DNA from 2 places in the Streptomyces sp. NPDC047525 genome. Region 1 is predicted to be linked to the other one. Evidence: predicted binding sites of a transcription regulator. Region 1 holds the regulator's gene; the other holds the start of a gene.
The links. The regulator HrcA, encoded in region 1, represses chaperone genes, less so after heat shock. The targets are predictions, from matches to a motif close to TTNGCACTCNGNNNNNCNGAGTGCNAA.
Positions count from the first base shown of each region.

Region 1 (6,787 bases):
CGAGGTGCCGATGACGGACGACGACGTGCACGCGGACCGGTATCTGATCGCGGACGAGGTGCTGGGGGGTGCGGGATTCTCCTGGTACGAGGTGTCCAACTGGGCCACGTCCGAGGCCGGGCGGTGCCTGCACAACGAGCTGTACTGGCGGGGGGCCGACTGGTGGGGGGCCGGGCCGGGGGCCCACAGCCACGTGGGGGGCGTGCGGTGGTGGAACGTCAAGCATCCCGGGGCGTACGCGGGGGCGCTGGCCGCTGGGCGCTCGCCCGGGGCCGGGCGGGAGGTCCTGGCTGCGGAGGACCGGCGGGTGGAGCGGATCCTGCTTGAGCTGCGGCTGCTCGAGGGGTGTCCGTTGAGCTTGCTCCGGCCCGCGGGGCTCGCGGCTTCGCGCCGGGCGTTGGAGGAGGGGTTGCTTGAGGGTGGGCCTTACGAGGAGGGGCGGGCGGTGTTGACGCTGCGGGGGCGGTTGCTGGCGGATGGCGTGGTGCGGGACCTGGTGGACTGAGGCTCGGGGCGCGGGGCCTTGGTTGGCGTCACCACCGGCTCCGCCGAGTTCGTCCTCAAACGCCGGACGGGCTGGAATGATCCCGGCTCGGCTGGAGAGCTTGCGTCGGCTGGGTGGGCAGCCGCGGGGCAATCGGGTGGGTGGGCGGGAAAGATCCCCCGCGGAGCGGAGGGCTAGGACTCGCCGCCGGTGACGAAGTCGATCAGTTCCTCCACGCGGCCCAGCAGCGCCGGTTCAAGATCCCGGTAGCTCCGCACCGAGCCCAGGATCCGTTGCCACGCGGCGCCCGTGTTCAGGGGCCAGCCCAGCGCCTCGCAGACGCCCGTCTTCCAGTCCTGGCCCCGCGGGACGCGGGGCCACGCCTCGATGCCCACCGACGAAGGCTTCACCGCCTCCCACACGTCGATGTAGGGGTGCCCCACCACCAGAGCCGACGGGGAACCCACCTGCGCCGCGATCCTTGATTCCTTGGAGCCGGGGACCAGGTGGTCCACCAGGACGCCCAGGCGCGCGTCGGGGCCGGGGGAGAAATCCGCGACGATGGCGGGCAGGTCGTCGATGCCCTCCAGGTACTCGACGACCACGCCCTCGATCCGCAGGTCGTCGCCCCACACCCGCTCGACGAGCTCCGCGTCGTGCCGCCCCTCGACGTAGATCCGCCCCGCACGGGCGACCCGGGCCCGCGCCCCCGGCACGGCCACCGAACCGGATGCGGTGCGCGTGGGACGTACAAGAGGAGACGCTGCCGACGGGCGGACCAGTGTGACCGTCCGGCCCTCCAGGGCGAAGCCCCCGGGAGTCATCGGGAAGACGCGGTGCTTGCCGAAGCGGTCCTCCAGGGTCACCGTCGGACCCTCCGCCGTCTTCTCGCAGCGGATCACCGCCCCGCAGAAGCCGGTGCCGAGCTCCTCCACCACGAGGTCCGCCTCCGCGGCGACCTCCGGCACGGACTTCGGCTTCTTCCACGGCGGTGTGAGGTCTGCGGAGTACTGGCGCATTCGCATGACGATAGGAGAAACGGCGTACGACCGGCTACGACACGCCGAAGCGGGCCGCCAGTGTGGCGCGTTGCGCACGGACAAATGCCGCGTCGACCACCGCGCCGTGCCCCGGCACGTACAACGCGTCCTCCCCGCCCAGGTCGAGAAGCCGGTCGAGCGCGGCCGGCCACCGCTTCGGGACCGCGTCGTTCCCCGCCTGCGGTTCGTCCGACTCCTCGACCAGGTCGCCGCAGAAGACGATCTCCGGAGAGCCGTCCGTGCCGGGGACCAGGACCGCAAGGTCGTGGCCCGAGTGGCCGGGACCGACGTTGGCGAGCAGGACCTGCACCCCGCCGCCCAGGTCGAGCGTCCACTCCCCGCACACCAGGTGGTGCGGGCGGACGAGCAGGTCGGCGGCCTCCGCCGCGGCGTCCGCGGCGACCCCGTGCCGGACCGCCGAGTCGCGCAGCTCGTCGCGGCCCTTCGTGAGGAGCGTGTCGATGCCGACCGCGCCGTACACCTCCACGCCCGCGAACGCCGCGGCGCCCAGGACGTGGTCGAAGTGCGGGTGCGTCAGGGCGAGGTGGGTGACCCGGCGGCCGCCGCCGAGGATGCCGCGCGCCTGGGTGCGCAGCTGTGCCCCCTCGCGCAGGGTCGCGCCCGCCTCGATCATCAGCGCCGATTCGCCGCCGACGACAAGGCCCGCCGTGCAGTCCCACACCGGCAGGCGCCGCCGCCCCACATGCGGCGCGAGCCGCTCCCAACCCGCCTCGTCCCAAGCCAGTGCCACGTCCATGAGCCGACGCTAGCCCCGCACGGGCGGCTTGGCAGCCGCTGGCCCACCCGTCGGACCGACACAGGTGGTCCGGCCCTTGCCGGGGCCGTACCTCGCGGCCGTACACTGGGCCCGGTGAAGGCTGGCACTCGCCCCAGGTGAGTGCCAGGCGAGACATCAGGGCAGGCAGGATTCAGGGCAAAAGGTGGAGGTGTGCGCGGATGCTCAATGAACGCAGGCTCGAGGTGCTGCGCGCCATCGTCCACGACTATGTCGGCACCGAGGAGCCCGTCGGCTCCAAGGCGCTCACCGAGCGGCACAGCCTCGGGGTCTCACCGGCCACGGTCCGCAACGACATGGCGGCGCTGGAGGAGGAAGGGTTCATCGCCCAGCCTCATACGAGTGCGGGGCGCATCCCGACGGACAAGGGGTACCGCCTCTTCGTCGACCGGCTCGCGGGCGTCAAGCCGATGGCGGCGCCGGAGCGCAGGGCCATCCAGAACTTCCTCGACGGCGCCGTCGACCTCGACGACGTGGTCGCTCGTACGGTGCGGCTGCTCGCGCAGCTGACCCGGCAGGTCGCGGTCGTGCAGTATCCGTCCCTCACGCGGTCGACGGTGCGGCACGTGGAGCTGCTCTCCCTTGCTCCCGCCCGTCTGATGCTCGTACTGATCACGGACACCGGCCGGGTCGAGCAGCGCATGATCGACTGTCCCGCCCCGTTCGGCGAGACCTCGCTCGCGGACCTGCGGGCGCGGCTCAACAGCCGGGTCGCGGGCCGCCGCTTCGCGGACGTGCCGCAGCTGGTGCAGGACATGACGGAGTCCTTCGACGCGGAGGACCGGGGCACGGTCGCGACGGTGCTCTCCACCCTCCTCGAAACCCTCGTCGAAGAGACCGAAGAGCGGCTGATGATCGGCGGAACGGCCAATCTCACCCGCTTCGGACATGACTTTCCCCTCACCATCAGGCCTGTCCTCGAGGCCCTTGAGGAGCAGGTCGTCCTGCTCAAGTTGCTTGGCGAGGCCACAGATTCGGGCATGACCGTACGGATCGGTCACGAGAACGCCCATGAGGGACTCAGCTCCACGTCCGTGGTCTCCGTCGGCTACGGTTCGGGCAGCGAGGCAGTAGCCAAACTCGGCGTGGTCGGCCCGACCCGCATGGACTATCCGGGAACGATGGGAGCAGTACGCGCAGTGGCACGTTACGTCGGACAGATCCTGGCGGAGTCGTAAGTGGCCACGGACTACTACGCCGTACTAGGCGTGCGCCGCGACGCTTCCCAGGACGAAATCAAGAAGGCCTTCCGAAGGCTGGCCCGTGAGCTTCACCCGGACGTGAATCCGGATCCGAAGACTCAGGAGCGCTTCAAGGAGATCAACGCCGCGTACGAGGTGTTGTCGGACCCGCAGAAGAAGCAGGTCTACGACCTCGGCGGCGACCCGCTGTCCCAGGCGGGCGGCGGCGGTGCGGGCGGTTTCGGGGCCGGTGGCTTCGGCAACTTCTCGGACATCATGGACGCGTTCTTCGGGACGGCGTCGCAGCGTGGCCCCCGGTCGCGCACGCGCCGTGGCCAGGACGCCATGATCCGGCTCGAGATCGACCTGGACGAGGCGGCCTTCGGGACCACCAAGGACATACAGGTCGACACGGCGGTCGTCTGTACGACCTGCAGCGGTGAAGGTGCCGCCCCGGGGACATCCGCTCAAACGTGTGACATGTGCCGCGGTCGCGGCGAGGTGTCGCAGGTCACGCGGTCCTTCCTCGGCCAGGTCATGACCTCACGGCCGTGCCCGCAGTGCCAGGGATTCGGCACGGTCGTGCCCACCCCGTGCCCGGAGTGCGCCGGCGACGGCCGCATCCGGTCGCGGCGGACGCTCACCGTGAAGATCCCTGCCGGTGTCGACAACGGCACGCGGATCCAGCTCGCGGGCGAGGGCGAGGTCGGCCCCGGCGGCGGCCCCGCCGGCGACCTGTACGTGGAGATCCACGAGCTGCCGCACGCCGTGTTCCAGCGGCGCGGGGACGACCTGCACTGCACGGTCACCATCCCGATGACCGCCGCGGCTCTGGGCACCAAGGTGCCCCTGGAGACGCTGGACGGCCTCGAAGAGGTCGACATCCGGCCTGGCACGCAGTCGGGCCAGTCGGTGCCGCTGCACGGCAGGGGCATCACGCACCTGCGGGGCGGCGGGCGAGGCGACCTCATCGTGCACGTCGAGGTCCTCACGCCGAGCAAGCTGGACGCGGAGCAGGAGCGTGTCCTGCGGGAGCTGGCGCAGCTGCGCGGCGAGGAGCGGCCCACCGGGCAGTTCCAGCCGGGGCAGCAGGGCCTGTTCTCGCGCCTCAAGGACGCGTTCAACGGGCGGTAGCGCCTGAAGCAGTGGCTTGGTGCCCCCGGTGGCGGATAACCGCCGCCGGGGGCGCTTTGTCGTCTTCGGCTGCGGACCGTCCTTGGTTGCTCGCGCAGTTCCCCGCGCCCCTTCGGGGCGCGATTCGGCGGCCCGCGCGGGGCATGGCACGATGCGTTCATGTCCTCCGTGCTGACCGGTCTTTCCCGCCTTCCGATCGTGCAGGCCCCCATGGCGGGCGGCGCTTCGTGCCCCCAGCTCGCCGCGGCCGTCTCCGAGGCCGGGGGGCTCGGATATCTCGCCGCCGGGTACAAAACCGCCGACGGGATGTACCAGGAGATCAAACAGTTGCGGGGGCTCACGAGCCGGCCGTTCGGCGTGAATCTCTTCATGCCGCAGCCCGAGTACGCCGACGCCGCCGCCGTCGACGTCTACCGCAACCAGCTCGCCGGTGAGGCCGCCTGGTACGAGACGCAGCTCGGCGATCCGGACAGCGGCCGCGACGACAACTACGACGCCAAGCTCGCGATCCTCGTCGAGGACCCGGTGCCGCTGGTGTCGTTCACCTTCGGCTGCCCCACCCGCGACGTCTTCGACGCCTTCGCGCGGGTCGGCACCATCACCGTCGCCACCGTGACCACCCCCGAAGAGGCGCAGACCGCCCAGTGGTCCGGCGCCGACGCCGTGTGCGTGCAGGGCATCGAGGCAGGCGGTCACCAGGGCACGCACCGCGACAACCCCGAGACGGACGGCGCCGGGCTCGGCCTGCTCTCGCTCATCGCGCAGGTGCGCGAGACCGTGCAGATCCCGATCGTCGCGGCAGGCGGCCTGATGCGCGGCTCGCAGATCGCCGCGGTGCTCGCCGCGGGCGCCGACGCCGCGCAGCTCGGCACGGCCTTCCTGGTCTGTCCGGAGTCGGGCGCGAACGTCCTGCACAAGCAGGCCATGACCAACCCGCTGTTCACCCGCACCGAACTGACCCGCGCCTTCTCCGGCCGCCCCGCGCGGGGCCTGGTCAACCGCTTCATGCGCGAGCACGGCCCCTACGCCCCCGCCGCCTACCCCCAGATCCACCACCTCACCAGCGGCCTGCGCAAGGCCGCGGCCAAGGCCGGTGACGCGCAGGGCATGGCGCTGTGGGCCGGGCAGGGACACCGCATGGCGCGGGAGCTGGAGGCCGGGCAGCTCGTGGAGGTCCTCGCGGCCGAACTGGCCGAGGCCAAGGCTGCGTTGGCGGCCGAAGGCCAGCAGGGGACCGAGCCCGGGAGCCAGGTGTGACCGCTCCCGTCTTCGTCGTCGAGAGCTTCGAGAACACTGCCGCGGGCGGCGACGGACGCTACGTACTCGATGGTCCCGAAGGGCGCCACGCCGTCTCCGTGAAGCGGCTGCACGCCGGTGAGGACGTCGTCCTGACCGACGGCGCCGGGCGCTGGGCCGAGTGCGTCGTCCTGGACACCGAGGGCAAGGACCGGCTGGTCCTGCGGATGGACTCCGTGGCGGAAGAGGCGCCGCAGGAGCCCCGGATCACCGTCGTGCAGGCGCTGCCCAAGGGCGACCGCGGTGAACTCGCCGTCGAGACCATGACGGAGACCGGCGTCGACGCGATCGTGCCCTGGTCCGCCTCGCGCTGCATCACGCAGTGGAAGGGCGAGCGCGGGCTCAAGGCGCTCGGCAAGTGGCGTGCCACGGCGCGCGAGGCGGGCAAGCAGTCGCGCCGGGTGCGCTTCCCCGAGGTGGCGGAGGCCGCGTCGACCAAGCAGGTGGCGGCGCTGCTCGCCGCGGCCGACTTCGCCGCGGTCCTGCACGAGGAGGGCAGCGAACCGCTGGCCACCGCGGAGCTTCCGGCCGCCGGGCACATCGTCCTCGTGGTCGGCCCCGAGGGCGGCGTGTCCCCGGACGAGCTCGCGGCGTTCGCCGACGCGGGAGCCAAGCCGTACCGCCTGGGGCGTAGCGTGTTGCGTACGTCGACCGCGGGGACGGCGGCGGCCGCACTGCTCCTGGGGCGCACGGGCCGCTGGTCCTGAACCCCCGCGCCGAGCAAGGGGGATGCCGTGGAACTGGCCCAAGTACGGCTGCTCGTATCGGACTTCAGTGCCTGCTACCACTTCTACGCCGACATCCTCGGCCTCAAGCCGCAGTCGGGGGCGGTGGACGGGCCGTACGAGAAATTCAG
Region 1 covers NZ_JBEYTL010000005.1:28,542-35,328, reverse strand. The annotation lists gene hemW (radical SAM family heme chaperone HemW) at 1-505, shown strand, start outside; gene ABZ833_RS15750 (DUF3097 domain-containing protein) at 679-1,503, opposite strand; gene ABZ833_RS15745 (MBL fold metallo-hydrolase) at 1,538-2,281, opposite strand; gene hrcA (heat-inducible transcriptional repressor HrcA) at 2,482-3,498, shown strand; gene dnaJ (molecular chaperone DnaJ) at 3,499-4,635, shown strand; gene ABZ833_RS15730 (nitronate monooxygenase) at 4,795-5,892, shown strand; gene ABZ833_RS15725 (16S rRNA (uracil(1498)-N(3))-methyltransferase) at 5,889-6,638, shown strand; gene ABZ833_RS15720 (VOC family protein) at 6,666-6,787, shown strand, end outside.

Region 2 (6,787 bases), on a different contig from region 1:
TGAGGGCCACGCCACCACCGGCGACGATGCCCTCTTCGACGGCGGCCTTCGCGTTGCGAACGGCGTCCTCGATGCGGTGCTTGCGCTCCTTGAGCTCCACCTCGGTCGCGGCACCGGCCTTGATGACCGCAACACCGCCGGCGAGCTTCGCCAGGCGCTCCTGCAGCTTCTCGCGGTCGTAGTCGCTGTCCGAGTTCTCGATCTCGGCGCGGATCTGGTTGACGCGACCCTGGACCTGGTCGCTCTCACCGGAGCCGTCGACGATCGTGGTCTCGTCCTTGGTGATGACGACCTTGCGGGCACGGCCCAGGAGGTCGAGGCCCGCGTTCTCCAGCTTGAGGCCGACTTCCTCGGAGATGACGGTGCCACCGGTGAGGATGGCGATGTCGCCGAGCATGGCCTTGCGGCGGTCACCGAAGCCCGGGGCCTTGACGGCGACGGACTTGAAGGTGCCACGGATCTTGTTGACGACCAGGGTCGACAGGGCCTCGCCCTCGACGTCCTCGGCGATGATCAGCAGCGGCTTGCCGGACTGCATGACCTTCTCGAGGAGCGGAAGGAGGTCCTTCACGTTCGAGATCTTCGAGTTGACGATCAGGATGTACGGGTCGTCGAGCGACGCCTCCATACGCTCCATGTCGGTGGCGAAGTACGCCGAGATGTAGCCCTTGTCGAAGCGCATGCCCTCGGTGAGCTCAAGCTCGAGCCCGAAGGTCTGCGACTCCTCGACGGTGATGACGCCTTCCTTGCCGACCTTGTCCATCGCCTCGGCGATGAGCTCGCCGATCTGGGTGTCGGCGGCGGAGATGGAGGCGGTCGAAGCGATCTGCTCCTTGGTCTCCACGTCCTTGGCCTGCTCGAGCAGGGCGCCCGAGACGGCCTCGACGGCCTTCTCGATGCCACGCTTGAGGGCCATCGGGTTGGCACCGGCGGCTACGTTGCGCAGGCCCTCGCGGACCAGCGCCTGCGCCAGGACGGTCGCGGTCGTCGTGCCGTCACCGGCGACGTCGTCCGTCTTCTTCGCGACCTCCTTGACCAGCTCGGCGCCGATCTTCTCGTACGGGTCCTCGAGCTCGATCTCCTTGGCGATGGAAACACCATCGTTGGTGATCGTGGGGGCACCCCACTTCTTCTCGAGGACGACGTTGCGACCCTTGGGGCCCAGGGTCACCTTGACGGCGTCGGCGAGCTGGTTCATGCCGCGCTCGAGGCCGCGCCGTGCCTCCTCGTCGAACGCGATGATCTTGGCCATGTGAAGTGGTCCTCCCGGACAGGGGTGGCATGCTCCGGATCGCGCCAGTGCCCGCGACGGACGGCCTGCAAACCGTGTGGTTCCTTGCCCCACCCGGCCTGCGGGCCTCACCGACCCGATCCAAGTTCTGTCACTCTCACTGGGAGAGTGCTAAGCCCAATGATTAGCACTCGACCCCTGCGAGTGCAAGCGCCTCTCACGGATCCCAGACGTACGAGGAGACGTACGAGGAGACGGAGGAGGGGGCGCGCGTGCGGGTGCGTACTACAGGTGCGTACTACAGGACGCACGAGGGCCCGCACCCCTGTGGGATGCGGGCCCTCGTCACTCGCTAAGTCGCTGGCCGATCGCGCCGAGATCAAACGGCGAGCTTGACCATGTCCGCCTGCGGACCCTTCTGGCCCTGCGAGATCTCGAACTCAACTCGCTGACCTTCTTCAAGGGTGCGGTAGCCGTCCATCTGAATCGCGCTGTAGTGGACGAAAACATCCGCACCACCGTCGACCGCGATGAAGCCGTACCCCTTCTCCGCGTTGAACCACTTGACGGTGCCCTGAGCCATGCCTAACTCCCCTATTACTGGCCCTTGCACGGACCCGCACTTCGCGGACCCGGGTCAGACCTCACCCCCCCAATGGGTTGTGGAGGCGTGCGCCGGAACGCGTCGACCGCGGCTGAATGTATCTGTCCAACTGCCCTCTGCAACAGGTCAATCGGACGAGAATTCTGGGCACGCCTGATCGGAAATATGCGGAGGATTTACCGGAGTTCAGGGCAAGTCGGGCCAGACAAATGCCACGAGAAGGGCAAATGGGCAGTGCACTTTGGCTACTTCTTGTCGCCCTCGGGGCGACTTCGTATATGCGCTCGGCACAAACGGGGAAGCTCGCTTCCCAACTGTACCGCGCTCAACCACATGGAATTGCCCCCTCCACTTCTCTCGCGGAGGGGGCAATGAAGATTACGCAGGGTGTTTCTTTAAAGGATCAACCACCGGCGACGGCGGGAATGATCGAGACCCCCGCGCCGTCCGGCGTCGCGGTCTCCAGGCCCTGCTCGAAACGGACGTCGTCGTCGTTCACGTACACGTTCACGAAGCGCCGCAGCTTGCCCTGGTCGTCCAGGACACGGGCCGCGATACCGGCGTGCTTGGCCTCCAGGTCGGCGATGACCTCGGAGAGGGTCGCCCCCTCGGCGGCGACCTCGGACTGACCGCCGGTGTAGGTGCGAAGAATGGTGGGGATGCGAACCTTGACGCTCATGAATTCACCTCGGTAGTTCAGGAGGGGCGCCCGTCTGGGGCGCCCCGTCAGGGGCGCGGGGAACTGCGCGACCAGCCACAGCCGGCTCGCAGTCAAGCGAACAGGCTCAGCCTGCAAGCCCTGCGGCGCGGAACGCGTCAAGGCTGGGCCGGATGGTAGCGGTGGCCTGCGAAGTCTCAGCGACAGCGTCAAGCGTCTTGAGGCCGTCACCGGTGTTCAGGACGACCGTGGTCAGGGAGGGGTCGATGAGCCCCGCCTCGATCAGCTTCTTCGTGACGCCGACCGTCACACCACCGGCGGTCTCCGCGAAGATCCCCTCGGTCCGGGCGAGCAGCTTGATCGCGTCGACGACCTGCTCGTCGTTCACGTCCTCCACCGCACCGCCCGTGCGACGCGCGATGTCCAGGACGTACGGCCCGTCGGCGGGGTTGCCGATGGCCAGCGACTTGGCGATGGTGTCCGGCTTCTGCGGCCGGACCACGTCGTGCCCGGCCTTGAAGGCGGTCGACACCGGCGAGCAGCCCTCGGCCTGCGCACCGAAGATCTTGTACGGCTTGTCCTCGACGAGGCCGAGCGCGATGAGCTCCTTGAGCCCCTTGTCGATCTTCGTGAGCTGCGAGCCCGAGGCGATCGGGATGACCAGCTGGTCGGGAAGGACCCACCCCAGCTGCTCGCAGATCTCGTACGCGAGGGTCTTGGAGCCCTCGCCGTAGTACGGCCGCAGGTTCACGTTCACGAAGCCCCAGCCCTCGCCCAGCGGGTCGCCGATGAGCTCGGAGCAGAAGCGGTTCACGTCGTCGTAGTTGCCCTCGATGCCGACGAGCTCGCCGCCGTAGACCGCGGCCATGACGACCTTGCCCTGCTCCAGGTCGTGCGGGATGAACACGCAGGAGCGGAAGCCGGCGCGGGCCGCTGCGGCACCGACGGCGCCCGCGAGGTTGCCGGTGGAGGAGCAGGAGAGGGTGGTGAAGCCGAACGCGCGCGCCGCCTCGATGGCCTGCGCCACGACACGGTCCTTGAAGGAGTGCGTCGGGTTGCCGGAGTCGTCCTTGACGAACAACTTGCCCTGCTCGACGCCGAGTTCACGCGCGAGGTTGTCGGCCTTGACGAGCTTGGTCCAGCCGGGGTTGATGTTCGGCTTGGACGCCACGTCCGCCGGGACGGGCAGCAGGGGCGCGTAACGCCAGATGTTGTCGGGGCCGGACTCGATCTGCTTCCGGAGTGCCTCGGGGTCACCGGTCGGCAGGTCGTACGCGACTTCGAGCGGGCCGAAACAGGCCTCGCAGGCGAAGATCGGGCCGAGCGCGTACAGCTCGCCGCACTCGCGGCAGGAAAGGCCCGATGCGGGGCCGAGGTCCACGGACCCACTGTGGGAAGGCGTCGTGGAGGGGGTGTTTTCGTTCGTTGCGACAGTCTGCGCAGCCATGGAGGCGAGGCCCTTTCTCCTCATCTTCCCCGTGACGCATCTCGTCACGAGACGGAATTGGCACCTTCCCCACCGAGACCTCGCGTGCGCGGTCGGCGGGATGGTTGCCGGGGCTTCAACGGGCCGTATCCCTCTGCCCCTCTGGATGAGCGGTATGGCGCCGGGGCTTCAGGGGCCCAGGGCATTTGTTACGCGTCGACCCCCGACATGCGATGGTCATCCGCGTTGTTCAAGACTGTAACCGACGGCCTGGACCCTTGAGATAGTCGTCCGAACCGCGAGATGGATCACATGTAGGCCACACACAGGAGGAGCAACCCGTGCTGGAAGAGGCCGAGCGCTGGCTGACCAGGCGTTCCTGGTCCGTTGCCGACCGTCCGCTCAGCGCACTCGTCGCCGCCAAACGGGCGTCGGGAGCCTCGGTGAGTGTCGTCCTGCCCGCGCTCGACGAGGAGGAGACGGTCGGGGAGATCGTCGCCGAGATCCGCCGGGAGCTGGTCGAGGAGGCCTGCCTGGTCGACGAGCTCGTGGTGATCGACTCCGGCTCCCGGGACCGCACGGCCGAGGTCGCCCGTGAGGCGGGCGCGCGGGTCGTGCACCGGGACGAGATCCTGCCGCGCATCCCGGCCGTGCCCGGCAAGGGCGAGGTCCTGTGGCGCTCACTCCTGGTGACCGGCGGTGACATCGTCGCGTTCGTCGACGCGGACCTGAGGGAGTTCTCCGCGGACTTCGTCACCGGCATCGTGGGCCCGCTCCTGACCGAGCCCGACGTGGACTTCGTGAAGGCGATGTACGACCGCCCGCTGGCCACAGCCGCAGGTCAGGGCGGCCGGGTCACCGAGCTGATGGCGCGCCCGCTGCTGAACATGCACTGGCCCCAACTGGCCGGTTTCGTCCAGCCGTTGGGCGGCGAGTACGCGGCGCGCAGGTCACTCCTTGAGCGGCTGCCGTTCCCCGTCGGTTACGGAGTGGAGCTGGGCCTGCTCGTGGACGCGCTGCACACCGTGGGCCTGGACGCGCTCGCGCAGGTCGACGTCGGCGTGCGCAAGCACCGGCACCAGGACGGGCAGGCGCTCGGCCGGATGGCCGCGGCGATCTACCGGACGGCGCAGCTGCGGCTCGCGCGCGGCCATCTCGTACGCCCCGAGCTCACGCAGTTCGAGCGGGGCGAGGACGGGTTCGAGCCGCGGACCCATTCGGTGGACACGGAGGAGCGGCCGCCGATGGCCGACATCGCGGAGTACACCGCCCGCCGCGTGGCGTAACCACCCAAGACCGGGCGTTTTGTCTACATTTCCCACTTATGTGGGTCAGACAGGTAATGGGAAGCGCGCGACGCATCGGCGGCGTGGCCATGGCCACGGCCGGACTCGCGGCAGGGGCGCTCGGCGCCGCGGCCGCACCCGCCGCCGCGGAGGTGATCGAGCCCTTCGCCAAGCGCTACGACGAATCGCTGTACGGCGACTTCAGGACCATCGGCAACACGGTCATGGGCTGCCCGACGACGCCCGCGGACATGGCGGCGCGCTGCGCCACCGCCGCGGACGGCCAGGGCCGCGACAACAACAACACCTTCGTCATGCAGCGGATCAACGCCGCGGGCATGGACCCCGAACACGGATCGAGCACCGGACAGGTCACGATCCCGCCCGGCGCGAAGGTCGCGTACGCGCGCCTCTTCTTCGGCGGCAACGACGGAACGTACAAGGGGCCCAGCGGCGCCCAGCTCAAGCGCTGCGACATCTCGGGCGCCGATGTGCAGCCATCGCCCGGCGAGCCGCTGGACGCGGTGCCCGCCGTCGGCGTGGACGGCACGCCTCCCTCGAAGGTCACCCCGGCGAACCTGGTCAAGGACCCGGCGTCGGCCAACGGCCCGCACTACTACACCGGCGAGGCCGACATCACGGGCCTCTTCAGCGGCGTCACCGGCACCGGAGCGCCCGTCCCGGTCGCGGTCGGCGACATCTGGGCGCCCACCGGCAAGGGCTGCGTCGCGGGCTGGTCGCTCACCGTCGTCTACAAGTACGACGGCCCCAACGACGACCACGCCCCCGACCGCCGCAACGTCTACGTCTACGGCGGTCACGTCCTGCAGCGCTCCACGTCGCCCGCCACCAGCGTCACGGTCGACGGCTTCTACCGCACGGACGGCAAGCCGCGCGCCAGCGTCACCGCGTACGAAGGCGACTGGAACACCCCCGGCGACCGCTTCCTGGTCGGCGGCCAGACCATGACCGAGGCGCACACGGGCAGCACCAACAACTTCTTCATCAGCGAGGACGACGGCGCCCTCGACCCGAAGATGACCAACAACCTGTCCATCGACGCCAAGGAGTTCGACGTCACCGGCAGCGGGACCCGCGCGCCGGCCGCCGAGCAGCCGATCCCCGTCGGCGCGACCTCCACGACGCTGAGCTTCTCCACGAAGGGCGACACCTACGTCCCCTCGGCGTTCGCGCTCTCCGTCCCGGTCCCCGACCTGGAGGTGACGAAGACGGCGAGCCCCAAGACGATCAAGCCGGGCTCCACCCTGACCTACACGGTCAAGGCGAAGAACATCAGCAAGCTCGACTACCCGAACGCCAAGTTCAGCGACGACCTGACGGACAACCTCGACGACGCGACGTACAACGACGACGCGCAGGCGAGCACCGGCGACGTCTCGTACACCAAGCCGAAGATCAGCTACACCGGCGACATCCCGGCCGGTGAGACCGCGACGGTGACGTACTCGGTCAAGATCAAGGACCCCGTCAGCGGCGACGGCAAGCTGCTCAACAACGTCGATGTCGAGACCCCGCGCTCCAACTGCGACGCGGGCAGCACCGACCCCAAGTGCGGGGCCGC
Region 2 covers NZ_JBEYTL010000030.1:29,372-36,158, reverse strand. The annotation lists gene groL (chaperonin GroEL) at 1-1,252, opposite strand, end outside; gene ABZ833_RS43615 (cold-shock protein) at 1,611-1,814, opposite strand; gene ABZ833_RS43610 (MoaD/ThiS family protein) at 2,239-2,514, opposite strand; gene thrC (threonine synthase) at 2,621-3,964, opposite strand; SAM riboswitch class I at 3,958-4,092, opposite strand; gene ABZ833_RS43600 (glucosyl-3-phosphoglycerate synthase) at 4,261-5,205, shown strand; gene ABZ833_RS43595 (hypothetical protein) at 5,262-6,787, shown strand, end outside.
Region 2: a site for HrcA is predicted at 1,380-1,406, ahead of groL (chaperonin GroEL). Genes of this name have one in related genera too.